3 regions of the Bradyrhizobium sp. 33ap4 genome follow, and region 3 is predicted to be linked to each of the others. Evidence: riboswitches for the same ligand, from Rfam matches in the RefSeq annotation. Region 3 holds a riboswitch; each other region holds the start of a gene.

Region 1 (7,775 bases), on a different contig from region 3:
CTTTTCCTGTGACAAGCTGCGAGAGAGGCTGCCGGTCTGTCGCAAAGACAGAACAGCACACGTCAACGTTTCCGAGCGTGTGTGCTTTGGCCGCTACTCAGAGGCGCTCAGCGTCAAGGAGCTGCGCCGCGATCTTGCTCCGTGCGATCATTGGCCGAGGCCTTTCGCGCCCTCTCTATTGTTTCTCGTTCATTTGGCTCTATGCGATCGAACCAAGAGCCTGGAGGAAAGGCTGCGATACGCTTGGCAAAAAAAGATTGAGGCTCCCAATCTTGTCCTTCGCTTTTCTCGAAAGCGATGACGCCGTTGCGAGTAAAATAATGGGGCCCCGGGATCTTGCAGTTCACCAAAAGCAGAACGCGCCAAAGATCACCCTTTTTCGTCGGCTTGTCATTCGGTTTCGCCACGTAATCCACTGCAACGGGCTCAATGATATGGCACCGGCCGTGCCGCAGAAGATCGCCGAGCTTGCCTTGTGCGGTCGTTACGAAGTTGAAGTTAACAGGATCGTGCAGAAAGCGGAGATTTGCGTCCCTTTCGCCATCGGTGACCTCACTGGCGATCAACGAGAGCGCAAAGGCGCGCCAACCCAATTCAATCGGCTTGGCATATGGCGACGCAAGTCTGATCGTTCCGTCGGTCGCGATCTTCCAAGTGATTGCGTACTGTTCGTCTGATTTGTTGTCTTGGTGCCTGGTCCACGAAAAGTACACATACTCTGTTCGGTCAATTCCTTCAGCGACTCCCCATGACCGAGGGACGAAGTGAGCCACCTTCGAGACCTTGGAGATGATTTGTTCTATAGTCTCGCCGTCTTGCGCTCGCCACGTTGACTTGACCCTTTCGACAAGCGCGCTGTCGTTGGCGCGAACGTTGCTGTTTGTCGCTGCCAGCCCGGCCAGGCAGATCAGCGATCGACCGAGACAGAACCAAAGCACGCGCGTTCCAGACATTCTCTTCATTGCTGCCGGCCCATCTGGTTCTCATCCACGCGTCAATTCCAAAGCGGACAATCTTCGACGTGCTCTACGAGATCGCTAGAAGTTAGCGGCAACGTGACGCGAGCACCTGCTGATGTCCCGCGCTGCAGGCGCTGTCCCTCGATGTCACGCGCCGCTAACTTCAGTGGTCAGCCAAAGCTTCAACTTGCAATGCTGGACCAGCCCAGGAGGAGAAGCCTGGGCAAGCGAGGACTTGCATTCTTCGTGCCAGGCAATAGCAGGCAGTTCGCACCAGATTTGTGCCGCCTTTGTCGACTTCCCGACCTGCGCACCTTATTTATGTTGCCATTAAGCCTATTCGCAGCGACTTTCGTGGCTCATTCCTGTCACGCACTGGATCTCCGAGCAGCGCAGTTTTGAAAGCCTCGCTGCCAGAAGCCAGACGACAATTGAGTGCAGGTTTGCCGCCATCGAACCGGTGTGGTCCGGGGTCGTTGCCGCTGCTGCCAAGGTCGAGAGTGCCTCAGCCGGTTGTGCTAGGCGCTTTATGGCCGACAACGAGGCGAAGCCGCCCATCAGCGGCGAGCGATTAGGAATTGGCGCTCGCAAGTTCAAAAGTAAGGCAGACGATGGGACGAGGCCTTCGCCGCTCGCGTGATGGCCCGCTTCGTGACCGGCGTCTATCAGTTCGTCGCCGTAGTCAACATTGGAGGAGCTGCGCTTCCATGCAGTCGTATCGACCGGGCAAGAAGGCCAAGCCTCGGGTTGAGCTAGCTTCGGCTTGAACTGCTCAAAACGTTCGAGAGCATCTGTCTGACGGCCGGGTTCATAAGTGGCCTTGCTATCCAGCCGAACAGGCCGACCGCAAAGACGGCAGCAGCAAAGACGGTGAGGGCACTCCAAACAGCCATTTTCATTGCGAGCTACTCTTTTCGTTGGTGATTCACTATGCTTGCTTTTCGCAGTATCGCCAAAAAACGTCCGCATGGCGCCTACCAGGATTGGTCGTAGATCAACATGCTCGCTGAGTATGCCGGCGGATTTAGCGTATAGCGCGCCTATTCACACTGGTTGTTGGTGGAGAAAGGGGGACGTAGCGAAGGGTGCTCGATGAATGTTCGAAAGCTGGATCGCGTGAAGAGCGTCCTGCCTCGGCACCGTGACCTTCATCGCCCAGGCCGCATTCGTCTCTTCCATGATCTGACGCGCGGTCCGACGCCAACGCGCCTCGCAGATGGTCACCCCGATATTTGTGATTGGAGAGTGCCTTCAACGTCCCGATCAAGAGTGGCCGTGCATCGTCAACACGTAGGAGACGTCGCAGCATCAATTTGAGAGGTTGACGGCGGAGTTGTCTTGCCGATAATCCAAGTCGTCGAGGTTCTCCGGTTCCTGTTTGATCCGGAGCTAAGAGGGAAGCCGGTGATGCCGGCGCTGCCCCCGCAACTGTGAGCGGCGAGCCGCTGTCCAACAGAGTCACTGAAGCCTGCGCGGCTTCGGGAAGGCCGGACAGTGGCGATGACCCGCGAGCCAGGAGACCTGCCCCGACAATATGTTCGTCCACGGGCGGGGTGTCCCGGTGGTGCGCCAAGCAGCCGTCGCTCGCGCGACGTCTCCTGCCTGCGTCCGCCATGGCCTTTGCCCCCAACATGGGGTTAACGCTATGTCTCTTCTCTCGCTTCCGGTTGCCACGCTCGGAACGCCGCGCATCGGTCCAAGACGCGAGCTTAAACTCGCGCTCGAAAGCTATTGGGCCGGAAGAATCAGCGAACAGCAGTTGCTCGAGGACGCAGCCGGCCTACGTGCGGCGAACTGGGCGCGCCAGAAATCCCTCGGTGTCACCATCATTCCGTCGAACGATTTTTCGCTATACGATCAGGTGCTCGACACCAGTGTCATGGTCGGCGCCATCCCGGAAGTCTATGCCTCGAAAGCCGAGCCTGCTTCTCTCAAGACGTATTTCGCCATGGCACGCGGTTCACAAAGCGGCAGTCAGGATGCGAGTTGCGGTCACGGACCTCGCGGCTATGGCGCACCCGCGCAGGAGATGACCAAGTGGTTCGATACCAACTACCACTACATGGTTCCGGAATTTCATCGGGGACAGACTTTCAGGCTCTCCTCTCGCAAGCCTATCGAGGAGTATGAGGAAGCCAAGGCCCTTGGCTTTCAGACTCGCCCTGTCCTGATCGGCCCGGTCACTTTCTTGAAGCTAGGCAAGAGTGCGGATCCCGCGTTCCAGCCACTGTCACTCCTGGATGACCTGCTACCTGTCTATATCGAGGTTCTGCAGGAATTGGCCAAACGCGGAGCAAATTGGGTTCAGTTTGACGAGCCCTGCATGGTCCTTGATCTGGATGAGGGGCCAAAAAAATCTTTGCTGCATGCCTATGGCCGGCTCGCCAAGGAAGGGCCGGCCATCAAGATCATGGTTGCCAGCTATTTCGGCCACCTTGGCGACAATCTTCACACCGCCTTGCGCCTACCTATTGCCGGCCTGCATGTCGATCTGGTTCGGGCGCCGGAGTTATTGGATCAGATCATTGCTGCCGGGCGAAGTGAACTCGTCATGTCACTCGGCGTGATAGACGGTCGCAATGTGTGGCGGACGAATTTGTCGGCGCTGCGCCAGCGGCTCGATCCCGCCATTGCGAAGCTCGGCAAGGATCGCGTACAGATCGCCCCATCCTGTTCGCTGCTTCACGTGCCGGTCGATGTTGAACTCGAAACGGAGCTTGCTTCCGATGTCAAGAGTTGGCTTGCGTTCTCGGTTCAGAAGATTCGCGAGCTTGCGACCTTGGCACGGGCACTCGCAGGCGATCAAGATGTCGCCGACGCTCTTGCGGAATCGGAGCGCGTTACCACCCGCCGCGGAACTTCCCCGAAGATCCGTGACGCCAATGTCGCCGTCCGGATCAGTGCGATCAATCAGACCATGCGACGGCGCGTCAGCCCATTTGCCAGCCGTGCCGAGATCCAACGCAAGCGCTTCAAACTGCCGGCGTTTCCGACCACGACGATCGGATCGTTTCCGCAGACCGCAGAGGTGCGTAATGCCCGCGCGGCGCACGCGAGAGGCTCGATGAGCGACGGGCAATACGACAAGTTTCTCAAGGAGGAGACTGCGCGTGCTGTCCGTTGGCAGGAGGACATTGGCCTGGACGTGCTCGTGCACGGCGAGTTCGAGCGCAATGACATGGTGCAGTACTTCGGCGAGCAACTCTCCGGCTTCGCATTTACCAAAAACGGCTGGGTACAATCCTATGGCTCGCGCTGCGTTCGGCCACCGATCCTGTTTGGCGACGTCTCGCGGCCGAAGCCGATCACCGTGGACTGGTGGCGCTACGCGCAATCACTAACCAACAAGCCGATGAAGGCGATGTTGACCGGACCGGTAACGATTTTGAACTGGTCGTTTGTTCGCGATGATATTCCCAGAAGCGAGGCCTGCCGCCAACTTGCGCTCGCGATCCGAGACGAAGTCAGGGATCTCGAGAATGCGGGTGCGACCATGATCCAGATCGACGAAGCAGCGCTGCGCGAGGGGTTGCCACCGCGTCGATCGGAGTGGGCGGCCTATCTCGACTGGGCTGGGGATTGCTTCCGCATCTGCTCATCGGGCGTCGCCGATCAAACCCAGATTCATACCCATATGTGCTACTCGGAATTCAACGACATCATCGATGCGATTGCTGCAATGGACGCCGATGTCATCTCGATCGAGACCTCGCGCTCGAAGATGGAATTGCTCGACGCGTTTCGGAACTACAAATATCCAAATCAAATCGGGCCGGGCGTGTACGACATCCATTCTCCACGCGTGCCCGAGACCAGCGAGATGACGGGACTCATGGCGTTGGCTCGCAAGCGGCTGCAGGACTCGCAGCTCTGGGTCAATCCGGACTGTGGCCTGAAGACGCGGAAATGGGAGGAGGTTCGCCCAGCACTGGTCAACATGGTCGCTGCCGCCCGCGAGCTGCGCGCTGGATCCGCTCCCGTCGACCGTTGAGCCTTGGCCTGTTGTCTCTCGTCGAGAAAGCCGATCGCTTGTGGGACTTTGCGCACTCGGTGATCGTGAGGGGACTTGGGGAACGAAAAAAGCCCGGCCGCCTTTAGCGGCCGGGCGAAGTGTGTCCGGGAGGAGCGACGCTGCTATGCATCGCACCGACGTCCATCGGCGGAGGGAGGACAGCCGATGGTTCGATCACGGCGAGGACATCCGCCGAAAATCTGACTACAGTTAAAACACAAGCTCAGCGGAGCTCAATTATGCCGCGGTATGCCGCCGATATTGCCTGGGATAGAAAATCTACACTAAGGTTTGTCGTCGATGAGCATCTTCGCAACGTGTTGCCGAGTTGAGCGATGGGCGGTAGTCGGGCGGTCATGGGGCCGGCCAAAAGCGCACGTTGGTAGGCGTTTCTGCCGGAAACGATAAGCTAGATCAACGCGACTATACGAAACTGCCGACGGAAAAAGCATGATCTGACCAATCCAATGAGCGGACTTGCTATTGATGCAGGCCCTGCTTACGCCAGCTTGGTCCGCGGGTTCCAAGCTTTGTTTGAATCTTTGTACAACTTGGCAGACGGGGCGAACGGGATGCCGATCGGCGTGCTCTTCAGCGGTGTGATTGGTCGTCATCCAAAAGCATAGCCCAGTTGCGGGGATACTGAGCTCGGATCTGAAACGCTGGGTTTCGCTTAGTCGCTAGACCGCCTGACTATGTGTAGCGCCGGACCTAAGGAGGTGAGCGTCGAAGACTGATGCGACGCACCGGGCCAGGAACTCTGCGCCCCGGGCTACAGTGAGCCGGTCATCATCAATCGCCACGACGCCATCGGCGATAAGGCTGCCGAGGCGAGAATGATCGACAACGGCTAATCTAGGATCCCGGCCGTAACGACGGGATATCTCGGAAAGATCAACCGCAAAGTCGCACATGATTCGCTCGATGATTTCGGCGTGGAAGCGATCGTCATCGGTCAGTAAATAGCCCTTTGCGATGGCGAGCCGATCCTGGGAGATGCGAGCAAGGTAGTCCTTGGTCGAGACCGCGTTTGCGGCAAACCCCTGTTGCATACGGCCGATGGCGCTGGCGCCCAGACCAATCAGGACGTCAGCGCAATCGTCAGTATAGCCCTGGAAGTTGCGCCTCAGCCCGCCTTCCTGCCTCGCTAGGGCGAGATTGTCGTTCGGCAAGGCGAAGTGATCGACGCCTACGCGAACGTATCCAGCATCAACCAAAGCTCCCGCGATGGTTTCGGCCTGGAGGTGGCGCGTGACGCTGTCGGGTAGGCTGGACGCATCGATCTTGCGTTGATGTTTCTTGAACGAAGGAATGTGCGCGTAGCCAAAGGCCGAAAACCGGTCCGGATGAAGCTCGAGGCACTTGGCGACGGTGTCGAGGCACGAAGCGACGGTCTGCAGGGGCAGGCCATAGAGCAAGTCGAAATTGATCCGGCCGACGCCGGCGCGGCGTAACCGATCGACCGAGGTCGCGGTCTGTCCGAAGCTCTGCAGACGATTGATGCCGTGCTGAACAACTGGATCGAAGCTCTGGATACCAAGGCTCGCCCGGTTGACCCCGCAAAAGCCCAGCGCCTCGGCCATCGGCTCGCTCAACGTGCGTGGATCGATCTCTACGGCGATCTCGGCATCGGGCAGGACAGCGAAGGAATGGCGCAACGAACCGACGAGATCAGCAAATGTTTCAGGCGTCATGATCGTCGGGGTACCGCCCCCGAAGTGGATATGAGAGATCGGTTGTCGTCGACCAACGGTTTCTGCAACGAGGTAAGCTTCAGTCCGCAGTCCCGCTGCATAGATCGCGATCGGCTCCTGGCGTTTCGTGACAGACGTGTGGCAGCCACAATACCAGCACATCTTTCGACAAAACGGCACGTGAACGTAGATCGAGGCGGATTGCTGGGCGTCCAACGACTTGAGCCACGTTTGGTAGTCGGATTCGCAAACCGATGCTGAGAAATGGGGGGCCGTCGGATAGCTGGTGTAGCGTGGCAGCCGGTGCTGCCCGTAGGAGTCTGCCAAGTCCGGTCGCATTCGGATGCCTTTCTTCCTCCTTGGGTCAGATTACCGGACACGCAGCAGATAAGCTTTGCGCTGGCTCAAATATCGCGTCGGACCGTCGTGGCCATCCTGCCGAAATTGGTAGGGCATGCCCGTGGCGTATGCATCGCACTTTGGGACGCAATGAGGCGCTCGCCCGGCCGCAATGAGCAGCATCCTATCCGCGCGTGCCTCCGTAGTTCGTTGGGACCCAATCCGGCCAGCGAACCAAGCCGCAATCGGTTAAGCTCATTCCCTGTGCCGGCCGGAGCGCTCGACGAGCGGCCGCAACCATCCATTCCGATCGGTCGGTGTGGGGTTCGTTTGGCGCGTGATCAGCGTGGCGTAGGCCAAGCCATATTGCCACCACCCTACCGACGCAGAGGTCATGGAACCTGCCGGACCCGGAGTGTATGGATTTCGGCCATGCCATTTGCAATCGGGTGACTGAAGGAAAGCGATCACGGATTTCGTCCTGGCCGTGCGCAGCGTATGCGCGCCGGGAAGATTATCATCTTCATTTCAACAGGACGATCATGACGTCCACTTCCCATCGTGAAACGTCGGCGATCAACTACGGTCCATCGGCTTTGGCGCCATCTGGCGGCTTGCCGGCCATTGCGGACGAAAAAGCGACCGAGCTCCGTTCGGCTTCAGCTTCTTGCTCCAATTCTAGAATATGCGCTCTTAGCGCATCGGATGTCGCTTCCGCTGTCTTGCTGAATAACGGATCCCCGTCATTGGTGCGGGCGGATGCGATTTCGG
Region 2 (7,775 bases), on a different contig from region 3:
GAGAGATCGATCACTGACATGCGAGGCACTCCTCATAGTCGGTGCGCTGCTGCGATGGTTGCGGCGGCGCAGCCTTGTCGTCATCGGCGATGGCGCCGGCGAACGCCGCGCGCGAAATAGATTTTGAACGGCAGTAGTAGAGGCTCTTCACCCCCCGCTTCCATGCCGTCCAGTGCAGCATGTGAAGATCCCATTTATCGACGTCAGCTGGCAGATAGAGGTTGACCGACTGGCTCTGGCAGATGAACGCGGCGCGGTCGGCGGCAAGTTCGACGATCCAGCGCTGGTCGATCTCGAAGGCGGTGCGAAAGACCGCTTTCTCGATTTCCGAGAGGATGTCGAGATGGGCGACCGAACCCTCGTGGGCGATGATCGACTGCCAGATCGCCGAAGTATTGGCGCCCTTGGCGGCCAGCAGCTTGGCGAGATGCCTATTACGCACCGAGATGGCGCCGGACAAGGTCTTATGGGTGTAGATGTTGGCCGGGATCGGTTCTACGCAAGCGCTGGTGCCGCCGCAGATAATGCTTATCGAGGCGGTCGGCGCGATCGCGATCTTATGGCTGAAGCGGGCCATCACGCCTCGTTCCAGGGCATCCGGGCACGGCCCCCGCTCGCGCGCGAGCGTCACGGATGCCGCATCAGCATCGCGACGGATTTTCCGGAACATGTTCAGATTGAACGACTTGGCCACGACGCTTTCCATCAGAATGCTCTTGGCCTGCAGGAACGAGTGGAAGCCCATGACGCCAAGGCCGACGGAACGCTCACGCAAGGCGGCGTAGCGGGCACGCTTCATGACGCCCGGCGCCACCGTGATGAAGTGGGTCAGCACGTTGTCGAGGAAGCGCATGACGTCCTCGATGAAGCCAGGCTCCTCGTTCCACTGGTCCCAGGTCTCGAGGTTGAGCGACGACAGGCAGCACACCGCGGTACGCTCCTCGTCGCGATGATCGATGCCGGTCGGCAGGGTAATTTCGCTGCACAGGTTGGACGTTGAGACCTTGAGGCCGAGCTCGCGCTGGTGCTTAGGGAGCGCGCGGTTCACCGTGTCGATGAACAAGAGATAAGGCTCCCCCGTCTGCAGCCGGTTCTCCAGGATGCGTTGCCACAGCTGGCGGGCGTCGATTTCGCGGATAACGTCCTTGGTCTTCGGACTGCGCAGAGCGAACGCAGTGCCGGCGCCTACGGCATGCATGAACTCATCGGTGACGTTGATGCCGTGATGCAGGTTGAGACTCTTGCGGTTGAAGTCGCCGGACGCCTTGCGGATCTCGAGGAACTCCTCGATCTCGGGATGGTGGATATCGAGATAGACCGCAGCCGAGCCGCGCCGCAACGAGCCCTGGCTGATCGCCAACGTCAGGCCGTCCATGACGTGGATGAACGGGATGATGCCTGAGGTAACGCCGCCCTTCACCTGCTCGCCGATCGAGCGAACATTGCCCCAGTAGGTGCCGATGCCGCCACCGTTAGAGGCAAGCCATACGTTCTCGTTCCAGGTGCCCACGATGCCTTCGAGCGAGTCCGACACCGAGTTAAGGAAGCAGGAAATCGGCAGGCCGCGCGTCGTGCCGCCGTTGGAGAGCACCGGTGTGGCTGGCATGAACCACAGCCGAGACATCCCATCGTAGAGACGTTGGGCATGCGCAACATCATCCGCGAAGGCGCAAGACACCCGCGCGAACATGTCCTGGATCATTTCGCCGGCGAGCAGATAACGGTCGCTCAGCGTCAGCTTGCCGAACGGCGTCAACAGGTCGTCGCGCGTCCGATCGAGCTTGAGATCGGCCGGCTTTGGCGATGGCGCAAGGGGGTACGGCAGCGGGGCCGGCGACGGCGGCGGCACAAGACACAACTCAGGCGCGCTGGGCTCTGCCTGCAATGGCTGCGACCTCACGCGCGCCGGCTCCTCAATGAGATGACCATGCTGATCGAAATCGTAAGACGGCGACATCGGCAACCCCGCGATGTTAGGCGGGGGAACTGCGCGGATGACTTGCGAGGAAACCGGTCAAACGTCTCCGGCTGCAAGCGACCCAACGGGGCACCCCGCCCGAGGACTTTCGTTCAGTCGCGGCAGGTCTCCTGGCTCGCGGGTCGCCGCGGCTGTCGGCCTTCCCGGCGCTGTGCTGCGCCAGTGACCATGATGACAACCGCTCGCCGCTTACAGTTGCGGGGGCAGCCCCGGAGTAGCCGTTCGGCGCACCGGGTTCCCTCTTAGCTTCCGACCTACAAAATGTTGGGGCCAGAAGACCGTGACTGACTAGACATAGGCACTACTCGCCGGGATTCGTCAACTGGAGACGTCCAGATTAAAACGCAAAAATATACCGAAGCCCGGACGACTTTGTCGCCGCTGTCGGCTTCTGCTGCAGGTGATTGGATATGCCGTTGGGCTGCAGCACCGGTTTCCGTCAAGCCTGCGCAAAGGTCGAGGAAATTCCTGGCTCGCACGTCGCATTGATGGAATCTAAGAAACGGCGCGTCAGTAGAGGAGCAATTCGGCCAGACGCTTGATTTGAATCGCAGCGCTCCTGCTCGCCGCGACAAATGGCATCTGGACGAATTCGTTATCCACTCGCGGGCGAACAACATCGGCTCTGGCGCGCCGTCGACCGGAATGGCCTCGCATCCAGCCCCGAACAGACTCGCGCTGCACAGTGGTCCCACGCCTGTCACGGCTCCAGCGCGACCTGCAAGCCCTCCTTACTTTCAACATGAACGTAACGGGGTCCGATCGGCCGTCCCCTGCCGCTGGCGACAGTGACAATGTCTTCCAGAGGCGTGGCGCGCGCATCCGCCTCGGGGCGAGACAAGATCAGATCGGCGTGAAACAGCCCTTCCGATTCGAGGCCGGTGGCATCCACGCCAAGGGCCGCCAAGCTGGCCAAACAGCTCTCAAATTCTTCAGCATCGCGAAAGCGACGCTGGATAAACGTTGCGCCGGCAAGACGTTCTGTCACAAGACCACGGTTTGCGAACGTCGCGGCGAGCGATTCAAATGGGAACATTCGTAGCACGAAGGAGATAATCCATGGTTGCTTCTCTGCCGCATCGAGAATCTCGCTGAACGTCTTCTCGGTAACGTAGCCGATGCATCCGGTCGACATGATAACATCCACGGAGCGGAGAATGCGCGCGCTGTCCATCGATAGCGCCTCCTTTTCAAGGTCAGCGACAATGCCCTGCTCTAAAAGGCCAACACTCTTCGCATAGCTGACCGCCCGGGCCGACACATCGAGGCCGATAAAGCGTGCCAACCCGACATCAGGCCAGGCTGCATAGAAACTGCGATCGAGACTCACCAATGTCTCAGAGCTGATCGCTCTCATCTCACGCCGGGCGTAGCGGTGACGCAAGCCCGCGAAGGTCAGCGGAAAGCGATGCACCGCTGCATTGATGCCGTACGAACAACCAACATCGAGCACGACGGGCTTGAGGCCGGTGGCCGAAGCTTTCGCTGCCAGTATTTGGCGCACAACCGGCTCAGCCACGTCCGGTATCATATAATCCAGGTCTCCGAGGACCGAGAAATATGCCCTCGGATCATCCGAAGCATAAATATCGTGGAATGCAGCTTTAGACCGATTGATGCGCGAGAAATCTATCCGCAACGCAATGTCTCCTCTCATTTGCAAGCAGCTCGACGGCTGTTGCCTTCGTACCCGCCTGCACTTTGGTTATATAGGGTGTAGGCCCTTACATCCGCCGATGCGGCAACAGAAGCGGCAAGTGAACAAGCGCATCACCCCCCTCTGCGCGTCGCGGCGCGAACGATCCTGCTGTTGTGCGAAGAAACCATCAGCCCGCTCAGCCCACCGATAGAAGCTTATTCAGAGATAAGCTGACGGCGCCGGCGCCCTTGGAGATGAGCGAAACCTGAATGACGCGATCGTCAACATCCCACAGGTTCGTCAAGGCCGAATCGAAATGATCCCCACCTTCCGGTTTACCTGCCGGATGCCAGGCGGTCGGCCACCAACGAAGCTGCACCTTGCTTCGAAGCTGCCTGCGCAAGACTATCATGAAACTGGTCCCGCACCGATAAACAGCCGCTGGAGAACCATTCAGCCGGGTTGAGAGAGATCGAGGCAACGGCAGGCAACATGAGAAGAACCGTTTTGTCACGTGATGAGATTGGCACCGTCGTGAGCGCGAATGGGCCAGCACCCTAGAAACGCAAGCTGACCGAAAGCTGACGAGCCTTCGTCACCTGATGATCATCCGAGCCTTCGTCACCTGATGATCATCGAGCGCGAAACCAGTGCCCCATCTTGAGATGCTCCGGAGATCTTGCGAGATCGTTGGACCAGATCAACGAATGCTGCGGATCGGCAGACGGGAGGCCGTTAACTTGACAGACATGGCACCAGGCCAAGTGAACGCAACCATACGAAGCTGACACCGGCATTGAAAATCCGTCCGGCCTTACTGGCAAGGCCATGTCATCAATCGTGTCGAAATCGTCTGAGCGCCGTCAGCTTCTCGAAAGCTTGTTCGTCCTAGCATACGGCGTGAATATCTAGACGGCGGTGTCCCCATGGATGGTCGCGAAACTGAGCGCTGGAGGCACACCGAGCAACAGGATGCAAATGGTAGGACCTGTTGAACTCTGCCGCTCAACACTCCTTGTTCGTCGCGATCTCGGGCCGCAACTAGGTGACCGTCTTGTGGTGCACCCTTATATCGGAGAACGTATAATGTCAGTCGACCTATCGCCAACCGCCAATTCAACTGTGGCTTTACCCGGAATGCCCGCCCCGCCCTCTTCGGCGCAGGACTTTTCCAGCTTTCAGGCGATGCTGGTCGGCCTCGCGTCCAAGGACACGACCAGCGATCATTCCGCACCGCAGGAGCCGGCACCCACAGACGCAGCCAAGCAACTGACAGAGGAACTCACGCGGGAGACGCGAAGTATCCTTCCACCGGAGATTAGGGCAGCACTGGATGCATATCAGGATGACCCACAGCCGTCCTGTGCTGCGAGCAGCCCAATCATTGCGGAGGCACCCGTACAAAGCTCAAGGATCACCTGGAACGGTGGCACGCTGACTAATGCAGAACTGCAGATTGTCTCTGTTCTGAACCGCCACAAGGACAAATGTCCGCTTGATTGGAAGTCCCTGGGAGATTTGGCCAACGATCCCTCGACACCGCCGGACCTAAAGGCGGCGATCGAAGCGCTGCAACAGGACCCGGAGCTCTTCTATGCGATCGGTTCGCAAGGCGACGGCCGCTGTGGCGGCAAGATCAAGGTGGGCGATCTCTGCGGCTTTTCCGATCACCATCCCCAAGTCGCCGCGTTCCAAGAGCAGCGGGCGCGGACCTACGAGCAGAACTACATACCATCCGACGGGACCGGAAATGGTGAGCCATCGGTCATGACCCTGACCGATGCCCTGCGCGAGCTCTACCGCTATTCCGATAACCTGCCCAAGAACTTGAGCCTTGCGGATTTCAGACACATCGTGGACGGCAACGCCGACATTGGCAAATGCCCCCCACAGGTCCTCGCGGCCGCTCAATATTTTCTCGAGCACCCGGATCAATGGAAGCAGTTGTACGGCGGCTCGATCGATAAGGTGCACAAAGAGTACTTTTTGCAGGTCGCTTCATCATCGATGAGTCTCAGCCGACCCGAGCTGAGCACACTAAACACGATTAACAACAACCAGGACGCTTTCTTTGGAAATGGCGTTCTGACCCGGGAAAAGCTCGCGAGTATGGTGGACGACAAGAACCTTTCTCCCGAGGTACGAAAAGCGGCCTCCCAGCTGCTCTCGGATCCTGTGCTGTTTGGGTTGATGAACAACGCGATTACCGGCTACAAAACCCACCACAAGTTTTTCGACTTCGGCGGCGGCCATACGGTTGATTCCGGAAACATCAGCAGAAATGATTTCAAGCAGTTCTTCAATAACATGTCTGGTGCGAACCGCGCTGCTCCGCAGTTGAAGACGCATGCCGCTCAAACGCCAGCCGAACAGGAGGCTACCGCGGACATGATGAATGGCGTGGCAGACCAGCCCGACATCAAGTCTCCCAAGAAGAACGGTGGCGCCCTCATGCATGCACTTGATGACGTGCTGAAGGTCGGCTCGAAGCTGCTCGACTGGACAGCGACGGCCGTTGGTGTACTCGGCTTTATTCCAGGGCTAGGTGAGCTGGCCGATCTTGCTTCAATGGTGATCGAGGCCGAGGCGCAAGCTGCAAATCTTCTGCACACCGCGATCAGCGGTGGCAACATAAAACAGGCGCTGGAGGAAGCCGGGCTCAGTCTCGCGGCGCAGGCCGTGGGCTGCATCGCCGGCCCCGAGGTCAAGATAGCGATACGGGAAGGCTTGGTGAAGCAGGCAATTCAAGAAGCGGCGACGGCCGGCATCAACCTGCCGGTGTCGATCGCTCAGTCCTACGCGGAGAACTATCTGGATAACCTCAAGGCACGGATTGAATCCGAGCGCACGCAAGCTGCAGGTGCCTACGCCTAGTCGTAGCGGCACTATCGACACAGAGTGAAGCTGGAACGAAAGGCTAGCTTGCGAGGTCACCGCGCGGTAGGGTCGTCCGCGCGGTGCGGCTTCCGCAAGCTCCGCCAGCATTCGATGCTTACACCGGCGAGCGTATTGGCGCTAGCTAAACCAGCGCATTTGTCGGCTGTACTCGAGCGTCCGACCGACATTCTCACATCGCGTGCGCCAACGCGAAGATCTCGCCGGGCTGATTGCGCCTCCCATCGCGCTGTCAACTTTACGCCGCCACAAGCCGGACGGAGCAGCGAACCTCACCAGTTTACGTCGTCGGATCGAGAGCACATTAGTGATTCGTGAGGCTCAAGGTCCTTGTCTCCGGCGCATCGTGATCGTGTCCGACAAAGTGGACCAATTTTTATGGTCTGCCACGAGCGGAACTGGAGGATCGCTCTTCGTTGCTGACTCGCATAAGCAACTTCAACCTGCCGCCCCGCCTTGGGGCAGGATGGAGACAAGTCGCTGAGTGGCTCGAGGCAAGTAAATTGCCGAATGAGGTGCGAGTAGTCCCGCCTGGGTCCCCTGAGATTGGGCCACATCAGATCAAGCCGATTTTATCCGTCCTGGGCGCTTACATTCCGCTCATTAAAGCTGCGCTTGAAGGAACAGCGGGCTTGCCTGATCAAGTGCCACATCGGCGAGGCCTTGTTATCAACTCTCTGATCTGCAGCTTTCGCCGGCCCACTGCCGATATATGAGGCGGCTTGAGCAGAAGCAGCGTCAATGAGATCGGCTCACTGTATTTCTGCGGCTCGTCAGCTTGTCGAAAGCTAATGCTTGCATAGTAGACGTGATGGAGACTCCTTCCACCGCACGAACGAAGTTTGAAGTAGGAGAAACCCGATGCGTATTTCCAGCTCAAGCGCCGCTGGGCACCTTGATTCCGACCTCCATGCGGCTGGCGGCGCCAAAAAGGGATCCCGGGCCCCTGGTGAGCACGATGATCATGGTCGATCGACTGGTGCAGGAGCTCCCGTAGATGGCGGCACGTCTAGTCCAGATGCTGGCTCGCAAGCCGCCGCTATGCAGCAAGCGTTCAACGTCGCTCTCGGCGCCGTCCTTTTCCAATTTGCAAGTGGTGCAATGGGCAAGCTCGACGATACCATGGCCGAGACAGAGGAGGATTCCTGACCTCGCATGTTGCGGCGTCAGGAAAATCAGAGCCGCAAGTCGCGGCAATGTTCGAACAAACAGGAGAAACAATATGGCTGATAAGGTTGGTGCGTCCCATTCCTCGACTGCAGG
Region 3 (7,775 bases):
CCCTCGTTCTTCGATTCCGCGCGATCAGGCGAATTGGTGTCGCGGCTTACCGCCGACACCACGCAGATCAAGTCCGCGGTCGGCGCGTCGGTGTCGATTGCGCTGCGCAATCTGATGCTGTTCTTCGGCGCCGCCGCGATGATGGTGATCACCAGCCCGCGGCTGTCCGGCTTCGTGCTGCTCGCGATCCCTATCATCGTGATTCCGCTGGTGGCGTTCGGCCGCTGGGTGCGGCGGCTGTCGCGCACCGCCCAAGATACGCTGGCCGATGCCAGCGCCTATGCCTCCGAGCTGGTCAACGCGATCCGCACCGTGCAGGCCTATACCGGCGAACGGCTCGCCAGGACGCGCTTTGCCGGCGAGGTCGAGCAGGCCTATCAAGCCGCGCGCAGCTCGACCAAAGCACGCGCGGTGCTGACGCTGATCGTCATCTTCATCGTGTTCGCCAGCGTCGTCGTGATCCTCTGGGTCGGCTCGCACGATGTGCTGGTCGGAACCATCAGTCCGGGCCGGCTCGGCCAGTTCATTCTCTATACGGCGTTCGCCGCGAGCGGCCTCGGCCAGCTCAGCGAGGTCTGGGGCGAGGTCTCGGCCGCATCGGGCGCCGCCGAGCGGCTGTTCGAGATCTTGCGCGTCAGGCCGCAGATCGCGGCGCCCGCGTCGCCGCGCGCGCTGCCGCAGCCGGCGCGCGGCGATGTCGGTTTCGACAATGTCAGCTTCGCCTATCCGACCCGGCTCAACGCGCTTGCGGTCGATGAAGTGTCGCTCTCGGTCCGGTCAGGTGAGAAGGTCGCGATCGTCGGCCCGTCCGGCGCCGGCAAGAGCACGCTGTTCCATCTGCTGCTGCGCTTCTACGATCCGAAATCGGGCACTATCTCGCTCGACGGCGTGCCGATCCGGCAGGCCGATCCGGCCGAGGTGCGCGCGCGCATCGCGCTGGTGCCGCAGGATTCCGTGGTGTTCGCCGCAAGCGCCCGCGAGAACATCCGGTTCGGCCGGCCCGATGCCAGCGACGCCGAGGTGGAGCGTGCCGCCGATCTCGCCCATGCCACCGAGTTCCTGCGCCGCCTGCCCGAAGGCTTCGACGCCCAGCTCGGCGAGCGCGGCGTGACGCTGTCCGGCGGCCAGCGCCAGCGCATCGCGATCGCGCGCGCGATCCTGCGCGACGCGCCGCTGCTGCTGCTCGACGAGGCGACCTCGGCGCTCGACGCCGAGAGCGAGACGCTGGTGCAGACCGCGCTGGAGGAGTTGATGCGCCACCGCACCACGCTAGTGATCGCGCATCGGCTGGCGACCGTCTTGTCCTGCGACCGCATCCTGGTGATGGACCAGGGCAGGATCGTCGAGCAGGGCACCCACGCCGAACTGGTCGCCGCGGGCGGACTCTACGCCCGGCTGGCCCGGCTGCAATTCGAGGGGATCTGAAAGAATTGGGGCTCGGCGCGCTCCGCCTATGCGATTCCTATGCAATCGGGCGCGCGCTCCCCTCGAAAACCTATTCCTGCGCAAGGATAGTCGCGCCGCGCCCGACCTCCATCGACAGCCGAAGGACGTCCGGCGCGCGGGGTGTTCGACTGATGCGCGAGAATGCGACCGAACCGGAGAGCAAGCTGCTCCGTGCCTGGCAGCTTGCCGTGCTGCGCTTCGCAGTGACGCTCGACGACGACGATCGGATGCACGCGCTCGGTGTGGCCGGCGAGGTCGACCGGCTAGGCGGCGCGGCCGATGACGCCTTCCACTTCTTCCGCAGGACGACCGCGGAGCTGTGCGCGGCGATCTCCGGTCAGGGCGCGGATCAGGATGCCGTCATCCGGCGGTTCCTGGCGCAGATCGACAATGTCAGGCTCAAGCGTGCGGTCGAAGCGGCGATAGCCAGGGACCGCACGCCGCCGAAACTCGTGGCGAGCCGCGTGAAGCCCGGCGCCGATCTCTGGCGCGGGCTGCCGTCGCGGCGTGCAACCGGAACGTAGGAGGGGCCTCACTCTGCAATCGCCATCACGGCGCGGCGGATATTCCGTCACAGCATGTCGCCACAACCCTGGCCGGCTTGCTGCGATCAGTGCGATGCGCTTCTCTGTGCTCGACAGGAGACCGGTCGGTTTCGGAATGCGGGGAGTGGCGAGATGGGTGGCTTGGTGATCAGCGGCGGCCGGGTGGTGGATCCGGCCAGCGGGATGGACGCGATCGGCGATGTCGCCGTCGTCGACGGCAAGATCGCCGCGGTCGGCACCGGCCTCGGCGGTTCCGAACGGCAGATCGACGCGACCGGGCTCGTGGTGGCGCCGGGCTTCATCGACCTGCACGCGCATGGCCAGACCATTCCAGCCGACCGCATGCAGGCGTTCGACGGGGTGACGACCTCGCTCGACCTCGAGGCCGGCGTGTTGCCGGTCGCGTCCTGGTACAAGCGCCAGGCCGAGAAGGGCAGGGTGCTGAACTACGGCGCCGCCGCCAACTGGGCCTTCGCGCGCATCGGTGCGATGACCGGCTCGAATTCGGAGAGCTCGCTGGAATCGTTTGGTGCCGCGATGCGCGATCGCCGCTGGATCGAAAACGTCGCGACCGAAGGCGAGGTCGGCGGCATCCTGGAGCGCCTCGCCAACGGACTGAACGAGGGCGGCATCGGCATCGGCATTCTCAACGCCTATGCGCCGGGCGCCGGCGTGCAGGAATTGACCGCGGTGTGCCAGCTCGCGGCGGATCATGCGGTGCCGACCTTTACCCACGTCGCCTACATGTCGCGGATCGATCCCGAGAGCGCGGCGGAAGCCTATATCCGCCTGATCGGCTATGCCGGCGCCACCGGCGCGCATATGCACATCTGCCACTTCAACTCGTCGAGCAAGACGGATATCGAGCGCTGTGTCGCGCTGATCGCGAAAGCGCAGGCGCAGGGCCTGCCGATCACGGTGGAGGCCTATCCCTACGGCACCGGCTCGACCGTGCTGGCGGCGACCTTCTTCAGCGATCCGAAATTCGAGGAGCGCAACGGCCTCGGCTACGATTCGGTGCAGCGCGTGACCGACGGTCACCGCTTCGGCAGCCGCGAGGAATTGCTGGCGGCACAGGCCGAAGAGCCCTCGACCTTGGTGCTGTGGCATGTGCTCGACATCGAGAACAACGCGCATCATCGCGATCTGCTCGATATGGCGGTGCTGTATCCGGGCGGCGCGATCGCCTCCGACGCGATGCCGTGGACGCTGTCGGACGGCCGCCCCTACAGCGGCGACGCCTGGCCGCTGCCCGACGATGCCACCTCGCATCCGCGCTCGGCCGGCTGCTTCACCCGCTTCATCCGTGAATGGGTGCGCGAGCGCAAGAAAGTGTCGCTGCTCGAGGGCATCCGCAAATGCGCGCTGATCCCGGCCGAGATCCTGTCGGCGAGCACGCCGGCGATGCGGGCCAAGGGCCGGCTGCAGGTCGGCGCCGACGCCGATGTTGTGGTGTTCGACTACGAGACGCTGAGCGATCGCGCGACCTTCTCGGCGATGAATCGTCCGGCGGAGGGCGTGCGGCATCTCGTGGTCAGCGGCCAGCCGCTGATCAGCGATGGTGTGCTCGATGTCGCGGCGCGTCCCGGCCGGCCGGTGCGCCGGCCTATCACGGGGGGGTGAGGTGCCGGTCCCGATCCTGCTGGTCGCGGGCTTCCTCGGGGCGGGCAAGACCACGGTCGTCAACCATCTGCTGGCGCATGCGCAAGGGCGGCGCATCGCCGCCGTGGTCAACGATTTCGGTGCGATCAATATCGACGCCGAGCTGATCGCCGGCGCCAGCGACGGCGTGGTCAGCCTGAGCAATGGCTGCATCTGCTGCACGCTGGAGGGCGACCTGCTGCGCACGCTCGCCACGTTGCTGCGGCGTGATCCGCGTCCCGAATTCATCGTGATCGAGACAAGCGGGATCGCCGATCCCGCCGATATCGTGCGCAACCTGATGGATCCCGTGATCTGGAAGGAGGCGCCGCTGGAGACCGTGCTGTGCGTGGTCGACGCGACGCAGCCTGCGGCGATGCTGAACGATGCGCTGCTGCGCTCGCAGCTCCGGGCGGCGGACGTGGTGGCGCTGAGCAAGGTCGATCTGACTGACGCCGCTGCGTGCGCCGCGATCCGCGACGCCGTGCGCGCGGTGCGTCCGGCGGCCGTGGTGGTCGATGCCTTGCATGGCGAGGTGCCGGCCGCGCTGCTGTTCCCGGCGGACCTCGATCATGTGCCGGCTCCGCGCGAGACCGCGCCGCGACGGCCGGCGTCCGATCGCTTCGAGACGCTGAGCTGGACCTCGGAGCGGCCCGTCGTGCTGCCGCGCTTGCAGCAGGCGATCGGCAGACTGGCGCCGAAGCTGGCGCGGGCGAAGGGATTGTTCGAGACGGTGGAGCAGCCCGGGCGGCTGACCGTGCTTCAACTCGCCGGCGGCCGCGCGACCCTGGCTGCGAGCGGCGTGCCGTCGCCCGGCGTGCCGCGCACGCGCATCGTGTTCATCGCCGAGATGGGTGCGCTGTCGCGCGCGGAGATTGATGAGGTGATGCAGGGATGCGTCGAGGCTCAGTGACGCGAACCTACGTTTCCCGTCATACTGAGGTGCGAGGGAAGCGGCGTCTCGAAGGATGAATCGGCCACCAGCCGGGCCGTGCATCCTTCGAGACGCGCGTGCCGCGCTCCTCAGGATGACGGGTTGCCTTTCGGCGTCAGCCCTCGACGTCGCTGTGTCATCGCCGCAGCAGCATCTCGCAAAGCATGTGTGCGACGATCATCGAATTGACAGCCCTGCCGGCACCACCTATCGTTTTTGCCGACGGTTCCCTTCGGGGATCAAAAGGGAATGCGGTGCGAGGGTAACCCCAATGCCGCAGCTGTCCCCGCAACTGTAAACGGCGAGCCTTTCGTCAATTTGCCACTGGGCCATCGGCCCGGGAAGGCGTCGACAGGCGATGACCCGTGAGCCAGGAGACCTGCCGTCAGTCGTGGTCACACGCGAGCACATCGGGCGGGGGCGTCCTGGTGGGATCGGAGCACTGCCTTTTCGGCAATGCGCCATCCGCGTTCGCGGTGACGTGCCACGTTACCGCGAGTCCTTTCATGTCTCCGTCCTCTCCCGTTGCGCGCAAATGGCGCCTCGGTCTTCTCTGCTCCCTGTCATCGCTGCTGTTGCCGGCCGAAGGCTCGGCACAAACGCCGCCACCAACCAGGCTCGATCCGATCGAGGTCGCGCCCTCGGCTGCGGCAAAGCCGAAGCCTGCGGCGCGCAGTCGTGACACGGCCGCCGCGGCGCGGCCACGGCCGAGGCCCGCGACGGCCGCCGCAGCCGGCAGCACGTCGCGCGCGGCTTCGTCGGGCACACCAGGGACGGCATCGCCGACGCTCAATGCCACCACGCAGGGCGGCACCGGCAGTCGTCTCAACCTGACGCCGCTGCAGACGCCGGCCAGCGTCGAGATCATCACGGCGCAGACCATCGCTGAACGCGGCCAGCATAATGTGCTCGATGCCGTCACCCAGGACGCGGCCGGGTTCGTCGCAACGCCGGCGCCAGGCAACGGCGGCCTGTCGTTCAGCACCCGCGGCTTTGCCGGCAGCAACTCGGTGATGACGCTGTATGACGGCACGCGCTTCTATATCGGCTCCGGCACGCTGACGTTCCCCTACGACACCTGGTCGACGCAGCGCATCGAAGTGCTGCGCGGCCCGGCCTCGGTGCTGTACGGCGAAGGCGCGATCGGCGGCGTCATCAACGTGATTCCGAAGAAGCCGCAGAGCACGCCCTATAACGAGGCCGAGGTTTCGCTCGACAGCAACATGACGCGGCGGCTCTCGGTGGACAGCACCGGTCCGATCAATCCCAATGTGTCGTACCGCATCAACGCCACCGGCAACATGTCGGACAGCTGGCTCGATCGCGACAAGACCTCGAACGCGGTGGTCTCCGCTGCCGTGCGGGTGCAGGCGTCGGACAATCTGGCCTTCACGCTGTCGGAGGACTACGGCGACCGCAGCCCGTCGCGCTATTTCGGCACGCCGCTGATCAACGGCTCGATCCAGGATGCGCTGCGCTTCAAGAACTACAACGCATTGGACAGCGCGATCCGCTATCAGGACAGCTGGACCCAGTTCAAGACCGAGTGGGACGTCGCCGACGGCATCAAGGTCAACAACACGCTGTATTATCTGACCAGCGAGCGGCACTGGCGCGACATCGAGAACTACACCTGGAATCCGAAGACCCAGCTGATCGATCGCACGAGCTATATCGAGATATTCCACGACCAGAAGCAGCTCGGCAACCGGATGGATACGACCTTCAGCGGCCACGTGTTCGGCCTTGCGAACCAGGTCGTCGCCGGGTTCGACGTCAACCGGATCGACTTCACCCATACCAACAACTCGCCCTATGGCGGCGCGTCCTCGGTCAATCCTTATGTGTTCGATCCCGGATCGTTCTTCGCCACGACGACGGCGACCACGCCGGGCTTCAACGCGATCGTCAATCAATACGCGCTGTTCGCCGAGGATCGGCTCTCGCTGACCGATCAGTTGTCGCTGGTGACCGGGGTCAGGTATGATCGCCCCGAAGTGGACCGCACCGACTACAAGACGCCGGCAAACAGTTTTGAGACGACGCTATCGGGCACTAGCTGGCGCGCGGGCCTCGTCTACGAGCCGATCAAGAACCTCGCGTTCTATGGCCAGTACGCGGTCGGCGTCGATCCGGTCAGCAATCTGATCTCACTGTCGACCACGCAGAAGACATTCCAGCTTGCGACCGGCAAGCAGACCGAGATCGGGGTCAAGCAGTCGTTCTGGGGCGGCCGCGGCGAGTGGACGCTGGCCGCCTACGAGATCGTCAAGACCGGGCTCACGATTCCCGATCCCGGCAACCCTACCGGCGGCGTGGCATTGCAGATCGGCCAGCAATCATCCCGCGGGGTCGAAGGATCGATCGGGCTCGCGCTGAACGACGGCTGGCGCGTCGACGCCAATCTTGCGCTGTTGCGCGCCAGATACGACAACAACAGCCAGGTGGTCGGCGGCAAGATCGTCAGCTTCAACGGCAATGTCCCGGTCAACGTGCCGCAGCAGGTCTCGAATGTCTGGCTGACCTGGGATTTCGCGCCCAACTGGTCGGTCTATGGCGGCGTGCAGATCGTCGGTGCGATGTACTCCGATCTTGCCAACACCCAGCTGCGGCCGGGCTACAACGTGGTCAATGGCGGCGTCAGGTGGAAGCCGGACGACCGCACCACGGTCGCGTTCCGCCTCTACAATCTGTTCGACAAGCCTTACGCGGTGACCTCGAACGGCACCGGGCAGTGGCTGCTCGGTGTGCCGCGTACCGCCGAATTGTCCGTCAACGTGAAGTTCTGACCATGCGCAACGCTCTGATCCGGCGCGGGCGGCGGTGGCTCTATATCGTCCATCGCTGGATCGGCATTGCGACGTGTCTCCTGTTCGCGATGTGGTTCATCTCCGGCCTCGTCATGATGTACGTGGCCTTTCCGCGCCTTACCGACAGCGAGCGCCTCGCCGCGCTTCCTGTCATTCCCTGGAGCAAGGTGCGGGTCACGCCTGATCGCGCGATGGCGATCGCAGGTGTCGAGCGTTATCCGCGTGACCTGCGGCTTTCGATGATGGACGACACGCCCGTCTATCGGGTGACCGGCTGGAAGGGAGGGACGATCACCATTTCGGCGACCGACGGCAGCGTGATTGACCGGATCACGCCGGACCAGGCGCTGGCCATTGCCGCTCATCATCCGCATGCCTTGCAGCCTCGCTTGATCGAAA

Evidence for each region. Region 3 has a riboswitch for cobalamin ahead of Q2M23_RS31425 (TonB-dependent receptor). Riboswitches for the same ligand answer to the same signal wherever they lie in the genome.
Region 1: another riboswitch for cobalamin. It lies ahead of metE (5-methyltetrahydropteroyltriglutamate--homocysteine S-methyltransferase); the one in region 3 lies ahead of Q2M23_RS31425 (TonB-dependent receptor).
Region 2: another riboswitch for cobalamin. It lies ahead of Q2M23_RS29280 (ribonucleoside-diphosphate reductase subunit alpha); the one in region 3 lies ahead of Q2M23_RS31425 (TonB-dependent receptor).

What each region holds. Positions count from the first base shown of each region.
Region 1 is NZ_JAUMTJ010000012.1:105,294-113,068, forward strand. It holds gene Q2M23_RS11685 (nodulate formation efficiency C protein) at 114-953, opposite strand; gene Q2M23_RS11690 (hypothetical protein) at 1,296-1,928, opposite strand; cobalamin riboswitch at 2,303-2,503, shown strand; gene metE (5-methyltetrahydropteroyltriglutamate--homocysteine S-methyltransferase) at 2,605-4,950, shown strand; gene hemN (oxygen-independent coproporphyrinogen III oxidase) at 5,652-7,004, opposite strand; gene Q2M23_RS11705 (hemerythrin domain-containing protein) at 7,585-7,775, opposite strand, start outside.
Region 2 is NZ_JAUMTJ010000044.1:6,636-14,410, reverse strand. It holds gene Q2M23_RS29285 (ribonucleotide-diphosphate reductase subunit beta) at 1-20, opposite strand, end outside; gene Q2M23_RS29280 (ribonucleoside-diphosphate reductase subunit alpha) at 11-1,900, opposite strand; cobalamin riboswitch at 2,061-2,276, opposite strand; gene Q2M23_RS29275 (class I SAM-dependent methyltransferase) at 2,679-3,635, opposite strand; gene Q2M23_RS29270 (nodulation protein NolB) at 3,814-4,029, opposite strand; gene Q2M23_RS29265 (HrpF/NolX family T3SS translocon protein) at 4,704-6,491, shown strand; gene Q2M23_RS29260 (nodulation protein NopA) at 7,735-7,775, shown strand, end outside.
Region 3 is NZ_JAUMTJ010000050.1:26,863-34,637, forward strand. It holds gene Q2M23_RS31405 (ABC transporter ATP-binding protein/permease) at 1-1,425, shown strand, start outside; gene Q2M23_RS31410 (hypothetical protein) at 1,578-1,970, shown strand; gene Q2M23_RS31415 (amidohydrolase family protein) at 2,124-3,614, shown strand; gene Q2M23_RS31420 (CobW family GTP-binding protein) at 3,616-4,545, shown strand; cobalamin riboswitch at 4,773-4,968, shown strand; gene Q2M23_RS31425 (TonB-dependent receptor) at 5,073-7,355, shown strand; gene Q2M23_RS31430 (PepSY domain-containing protein) at 7,358-7,775, shown strand, end outside.